3 regions of the Rhodococcus sp. OS5 genome follow, and region 1 is predicted to be linked to each of the others. Evidence: riboswitches for the same ligand, from Rfam matches in the RefSeq annotation. Region 1 holds a riboswitch; each other region holds the start of a gene.
The links. Region 1 has a riboswitch for S-adenosylmethionine ahead of ACVZUB_RS07280 (putative leader peptide). Riboswitches for the same ligand answer to the same signal wherever they lie in the genome.

Region 1 (2,258 bases):
TCTGAAGGCGGGAGCGGTGTTTGCCGGTGCCGAGGTCCGTCACGATGTTCGGGTGTTGGCACTCGCGCGAGCGTCCTACGGCGTGGACGTGGTGACGGACAGTGGAACGCTCGCAGCTCGTCAGGTCGTGATCGCGGCCGGTGCGTGGACTGCGGACCTGATCGCAGACAGCGGTCTCGGCTCCGAGATCGTATTGCCGACACTGCGCACGACACAGGAACAACCAGCACACTTCGCACCGCTCGATCCCGGAGTCGAGTGGCCGAGTTTCGTTCACCACACCGGCGCAGAATTGGAGACCGCGGGGATCTACGGGCTTGGTTCCGAGGACGGGATCAAGATCGGCGAACACGCGACCGGGCCGGTGGTGACTCCGCAGACCCGTGACTACACCCCTGACGTCGACGGAGAGCGGCGATTGGCCCAGTACGCCGAGTCGTGGTTGCCCGGTGTCGATTCCACCCGTGTCGAGTCGCTCACCTGCCAAGTACACGAGCACGCCGGACAGTAACTTCGTCATCGACCGAGTCGGCGCCGTCACAGTGGCGGCGGGGTTCTCGGGGCATGGGTTCAAGTTCGGTCCGGCCTTGGGTGAACTTGTGGCGGACCTCGTCGACGGAACCACCCTCGCTCCGGAAGTTTTCAGGCTGGGGGAGCGTTGACCAGATTCATGGAGGAAAGTGTTGTGGCACTGGAGCTCGGAACTCGGCAGCTCGAGGGTATCGGAGCGGTAGAGGTCTATTCGGTATCGCAGGACGATCCCCTGGCAGCTCCACTGATCGCAGAGTTGGCACTCGAATACAGTTCGCGTTACGGCGGGACTCGCGAAGCGATGCTCGAGGATCTCACGACGTATCCGGCAGAAGAATTTGCCTATCCGCAGGGTGCGCTTCTGGTGCTCACCCACGACGGTCTGCCGATCGCCGGCGGTGCGTTTCGTCAATTCGATTCCACCACTGCCGAACTGAAGAGAATCTGGACATCGGTCGACTATCGGAAGCGCGGCCTCGGCAAGGCCGTCGTTCGCGAGTTGGAACGAGAGATCGAACTTCGTGGATACAACCGTGTGTTTCTCACGACGGGTCCTCGGCAGCCGGAGGCCGTCGCGCTGTATCTGTCCAGTGGATACACACCGCTTTACGACGCTTCACTCTCGCCCGAAGAGGTGGGCATCCACCCGTTCGAGAAACAACTTCGGGTCCTCGAAAATGTGACTCGAGCAGCAATTCCTACCGACCGGGTTGACAACACCCGGGTTTGACCTCGTACACTTGCGAACGACCATCCAGAGCGACCGAGAGACCTGGCTCATTGAAGTCGCAGCAACCCCCCGAGTGATCGGGTGCGGGTGCTACCGCCAGGACCGATGGAGGAACACGAAATGAAGGCAGTCGAAGGCGGTTTCGATACCGCCTGGTCGCGTCGTCACGTAGACCTGTGCCGCACCGCGGGATCTTTCTGTACCAACTGACCTCGGTCAGTCATTCACACTCAGGCGAGTCGTCGACAAGTCTGTTTTCTCTTCTCTCACAAGTGATTCGTGCTCGATCGCCTTTTCGTCTCAGGCGACGGGTGCGCTCTTCGGCATGCCTCTTTAGGAGTTCTTGGTGTCTTCGCCCTCATTCGGTGCCCGCAAACGCGCGACCGTAATCGCCGGTATCGGTGCTGTCTCGGTTCTCGGCACCGTCCTCGCCGGCTGCAGCAGCGGGAGTGACAGTGCTGCCGACGCAGGCCCCGCCCAGTCCGGCGGAACCCTTCGCTACGGTCTGTCGCAGGCGCCGACGTGCGCCGATCCGGCCCAGGCCGGCAGTAACCAGACCGTGTATGTCACTCGGACAGTGGTGGATTCGCTTACCGATCAAAATCCCGACACCGGAGAGATCACCCCGTGGCTCGCCAAGAGCTGGGAGATCAGCCCCGACGCCGCTAGCTTCACGTTCGTCCTTCGCGACGACGCCACCTTCAGTGACGGCACACCGGTGACGGCGGATTCGGTGAAGAAGACCTTCGACTCGGTCAAGAACCTGGGACCGAACGCGTCGTTGGCGAAGAGTTACCTGTCCTCGTACACCGGTACCGACGTCGTAGATGCTCACACGGCGAAGATCAATTTCTCCGGACCCAATGTTCAGTTCCTGCAAGCAACTTCGACGCCACAGCTCGGAATCCTCGCCGATTCCACCACCGCGCTGGCATCCGAGCAGCGCTGCCCCGGTGCAGCGGTGATCGCCTCCGGACCGTTCGTGTACACCGACTGG
Region 2 (2,258 bases), 610 kb from region 1:
ACGTCTTGCCCGCATCGATACCGCCGGGCAGCTCGAAGGTGACGATTGCGCCGGTTCCATTGGGCGTCAGCTGCTTTCCACGTTCGAACCATGGCGAGGAGGGAAGTCCCGCGTAGGAAACGGAGGCGACCTCGACGTGACCGTCGAGGAATTCGGCGACCTTCTGTGCATTGGATACGTGGCGCTCGATGCGCAGGCTCAAGGTTTCGATACCCTGCGCGATGAGGAACGCGTTGAACGGCGCCACGGCGGAACCGAGATCGCGCAGCAGTTGGACGCGGGCCTTGAGTGCGAACGCCGGCGCGCCGAGGTCCGCGAAGGTGACGCCGTGGTAGCTGGGATCAGGCGTCGTGAAGTTCGTGTGGCGACCCTGCGTCCAGTCGAAAGTGCCACCGTCGACGATGACGCCGGCGATCGCGGTGCCGTGTCCACCAAGGTATTTGGTGGCGGAGTGAACGACGATGTCGGCGCCGTGTTCGAGTGGGCGAAGCAGGTACGGCGTCGCGACTGTGTTGTCCACGATCAACGGAAGACCGTTCTCGTGGGCCAGTGACGAGATACCGGGTAGGTCGAGGATGTGGTTCTTCGGATTGGCGATCGTTTCGCCGTAGAACGCCTTCGTATTCGGGCGAATGGCTTCGCGCCACTGCTCGAGATTGTCGGGATCCTCGACGAACGTGACTTCGATACCCAGCTTGCGAAGGGTGTAGTGCAGGAGGTTGTACGTGCCGCCGTACAGGTACGGGCTGGAGACGATGTGGTCGCCGGCCTCGGCGATGTTGAGGATCGCGATGGTCTCGGCGGCCTGACCCGAGGAGAGGAGGAGTGCGGCGACTCCGCCTTCGAGGGCAGCGATGCGCTGCTCGACGGCGTCCTGTGTGGGATTCATGATCCGCGTGTAGATGTTGCCCGGCTCGGCGAGGCCGAACAGTGCAGCAGCGTGATCGGTGCTGTCGAAGACGTAGCTGGTGGTCTGGTAGATCGGCAGAGCGCGCGCATTGGTGGCGGTGTCCGCTGTTTGTCCGGCGTGCACCTGCTTGGTCTCGAACGACCAGTTCGCGGTCGGATCCGAAGTTGCTGCGGCGTCGGCTGTGTTGTCGGTCATGATTTGTTCACTCCAGTGGTCTGACGGATAGATGTCGGACGGGGGCGAATGATCGCCGCCCCGTGCTGGGGTCTATCTACAAGTGCGACACATACTGAAATACCTCCGTGGGGCTCGGCCCGGTCTGGGGTCCGTCCCTGTCGGACCCGCGCTTGTCACCCGAATTGCGGTGGAACTGCGCGAGCAGATCCACGTCGGGAAACCTGGTCATCACCCGGGGCACCCCACCGCGGTTGGAGGGTTGCCGTCCAGCGAGCCGGGGCTTGACGCTGGCACTCATGACCAAGTCGGATTCTACCGGGAAGTGAGCGCAGTCCTGACACGGGGCGAAATGTGAGCCGCAACCGCACGCGAGGCAGAGCGACGCAGCCCACTAGCAGGCAAAAGTTACTCGCGAGTAGAGACCGATGAGTGGACCTGCCGGTTGCGGCCTCACGGGTTAGCAGTACGCTTGTCTTGTTTGGGACTCATCTCCCGAGATCAGTCCACACCGTCTAGGTTTGATAATCGAACCGTTCGCGGACCCACTCACAAAGTGTGACCGCAACCGTGTAACCAGGGAAACTTCCTAGGAGGACGCGAAGCACCCATGTCCAAAATCAAGGTTGAGGGCACCGTCGTCGAACTCGACGGCGATGAGATGACGCGCATTATCTGGCAGTTCATCAAAGACAAGTTGATCCATCCGTATCTCGATGTGAACCTCGAGTACTACGACCTCGGTATCGAGTACCGCGACGAGACCGACGACCAGGTCACCATCGACGCAGCGCACGCGATCCAGAAGCACGGCGTCGGCGTCAAATGCGCCACGATCACGCCGGACGAGGCACGTGTCGAGGAATTCGGTCTCAAGAAGATGTGGCGTTCCCCGAACGGAACGATCCGCAACATTCTCGGCGGCACGATCTTCCGCGCACCGATCATCATCTCCAACGTTCCGCGACTCGTTCCGGGCTGGACCAAGCCGATCATCATCGGCCGTCACGCATTCGGCGACCAGTACCGCGCCACAGACTTCAAGGTCCCCGGCCCCGGCAAGGTGATGATCACCTACACGCCTGAGGACGGCAGCGCACCGATCGAGCACGAACTGGTCAACTTCCCCGAAGAGGGCGGCGTCGTCCAGGGGCAGTACAACTTCACCACGTCC
Region 3 (2,258 bases), 910 kb from region 1:
AGGTGACGATTCCGACGGCGTCAGGAGCGTCGTTCCACAGTCGCACGAGTGAGACGCCCTCGATGGCGGACAAGCCGTCAGTGAGCTGGGCGGTGAGCGCCTTCTCATGCTCGGCGATCACGTCGAAGTCCAGGGCGTGCAGGGTTTCGCAGGCGGTCGCGATGGCAGCCGCACCGAGCACGTTGGGGGAACCCGCCTCGTGGCGTGCGGGCGCGCAAGCCCACTCGGTGGATTCGATGGTCACCTCACGCACGGCGCCGCCGCCGGCGAGGTACGGCTGAGCTTCGTCGAGCCAGTCACGGCGGCCGACGAGAACGCCGGCGCCGAAGGGCGCGTACAGCTTGTGGCCCGAGAACGCTACGTAGTCGACGCCGCATTCCTGCAGGTCGATGCGACGGTGGGGAGCCAACTGAGCAGCGTCGACGAGGATACGTGCGCCGCAACGGTGAGCGATGTCAGCCAAACGTGCAATCGGCAGGATCTCACCGGTCACGTTGGAGGCCCCGGTGATTGCGAGCAGCGCGGCAGGCTTGGTGCACAGTTCACCGATCAGACGCTCGATCGTTTCTTCGATGGTGTCTGCGGCGGTGACGATACGAGCGTCGTTCCACGGCAACAGGTTTGCGTGATGCTCGACGTCGAGGACGACGGTGCTGCCGGGGACGCACTGCGCAAGCAGGTTCAGCGAATCGGTGGTGTTCCGGGTGAAGACGACAACCTGATCGTCGGCACAGTTCACGAAACGAGCAACGGATTCACGAGCGTTCTCGTAGGTGAGCGTGGAGATCCGGGACGCGTAGCCGGCACCGCGGTGGACGCTGGCGTATGTCGGCAGCAACTCGGCGATACGGTCGGTGACCTGGGCCAATGCCGGCGCACTCGCGGCGTAGTCGAAGTTGGCGTAGGAGCATTCGCCACCCTGAACCAATGGAACCTGCAGGTCGGCACCCGAAACCTTGGCAATCGCGGTGGTGCAGCAGGTGTCGGCACTCAATACAGCAGTCATCGAAGACAATCCTCACGTTCAAGGACTCGTTCGTCGGGAGATGGCCCCGGAAGAGTCCGCGCTTGCCGCATTCGTTTTCGAACGCAGCCGGGTCGTCACCCGGAGCACCCCACCGCGGAGGAGGGTTGCCGACCAGCAAGCCGGGGCTGAACACTGGTACTCGTGACCTGGCAACGAGGATGGCAGGAACCTCCCGTGCTTGTCAAGACGAAGCCGCGAAGATCTCCGTCAGGGCGCGATGGTCCGGCAAGCAAGGTGGAGCGCGAGTCTCGTTTCCGGATCTGCGAGATCCACCGAGAGAAGGCGCTGAATTCTATCGATCCGACTCGATACGGTGTTGCGGTGCAACCCCATTCGGGTTGCGGTGTGAGCCAGAGACGATTCTTCGTCGAGGTACGTCGACAGAGTCTCGAGCAACTCTCCATTGGAATCGCGTAGCGGTGCGAGCAATGCTGCGGCCGCAGGCTGGAAGGTGTCGGTTCGCGTCCACGCCAGCAGCAACTGCGCCAGCCCGAGGCGGTCCACGTGCAGGAATCGACCTGTTTGAGATCGGGCACCGGCGAGCCGAGCGGCATCCCCGGCCTCCGACAGGGACGAACCGATTCCGGCCGGACCGTCGTGTGCGCGTCCCACACCTACCCAGGTCTCCATCGTGGGTTCCAACCTGGCCTGAGCTGCACGGATGCACTCGGCGATCCTGGTGATCGCCTCCGGTCGCGGCTCACCTGGCAGAGTCGTCCACGCCGCCCAGCCGTCAGCCTGTTCCACGACATTGGCGTCGATTCCCTCGGCAGCGAGAGCATCTGCAACCTCGCTGCGTCTTGCCACCAGGTCGACCTCACCGACCGCCAGGACTTTGATGCCGATGTGCCATCCGTCCAGCATCCAACCCGCGTCGAGTGCGCGCCGGAGCAGTCCGGGTGTGGCGTCTGCTGACGTGTCGATCAGTTCACCGAGCAACGCGCTACGCCGGCGCGCTTCACGCTCGTCGACCATGCGCGCAACGGCCAGTCGGTGCCCGGCAGCCAACGAGGCCACGTCGAGAACCACTGAGAGAGAAGCCTCTTCGACGCTTTGACGCACCGGGAGCAGCACCGCCAGCCAGGGCTCTCGGGCTGCGCCGGACATCACCGGGCACGCAATCAGGACCCCGCCGGAGCCCAATTCGACCGTGGTGGGCGCCCCGCGACCCGACAACATACCGGCAGCTGCTCGATCAGCGTCTGACAACAGGTCGGCGCCGGTCATCGGA

Region 2: it holds a riboswitch for S-adenosylmethionine, as region 1 does, so the genes downstream of both, ACVZUB_RS09990 (bifunctional o-acetylhomoserine/o-acetylserine sulfhydrylase) here and ACVZUB_RS07280 (putative leader peptide) in region 1, are expected to answer to the same signal.
Region 3: it holds a riboswitch for S-adenosylmethionine, as region 1 does, so the genes downstream of both, ACVZUB_RS03010 (aminotransferase class V-fold PLP-dependent enzyme) here and ACVZUB_RS07280 (putative leader peptide) in region 1, are expected to answer to the same signal.

What each region holds. Positions count from the first base shown of each region.
Region 1 is NZ_CM166368.1:1,552,302-1,554,559, forward strand. Features, by position in the region: partial or broken gene ACVZUB_RS07270 (FAD-dependent oxidoreductase) at 1-662, shown strand, start outside; gene ACVZUB_RS07275 (GNAT family N-acetyltransferase) at 671-1,261, shown strand; SAM riboswitch class I at 1,279-1,373, shown strand; gene ACVZUB_RS07280 (putative leader peptide) at 1,382-1,471, shown strand; gene ACVZUB_RS07285 (ABC transporter substrate-binding protein) at 1,608-2,258, shown strand, end outside.
Region 2 is NZ_CM166368.1:2,159,137-2,161,394, forward strand. Features, by position in the region: gene ACVZUB_RS09990 (bifunctional o-acetylhomoserine/o-acetylserine sulfhydrylase) at 1-1,105, opposite strand, end outside; SAM riboswitch class IV at 1,249-1,389, opposite strand; gene ACVZUB_RS09995 (NADP-dependent isocitrate dehydrogenase) at 1,695-2,258, shown strand, end outside.
Region 3 is NZ_CM166368.1:643,376-645,633, reverse strand. Features, by position in the region: gene ACVZUB_RS03010 (aminotransferase class V-fold PLP-dependent enzyme) at 1-1,006, opposite strand, end outside; SAM riboswitch class IV at 1,060-1,174, opposite strand; gene ACVZUB_RS03005 (PucR family transcriptional regulator) at 1,235-2,258, opposite strand, start outside.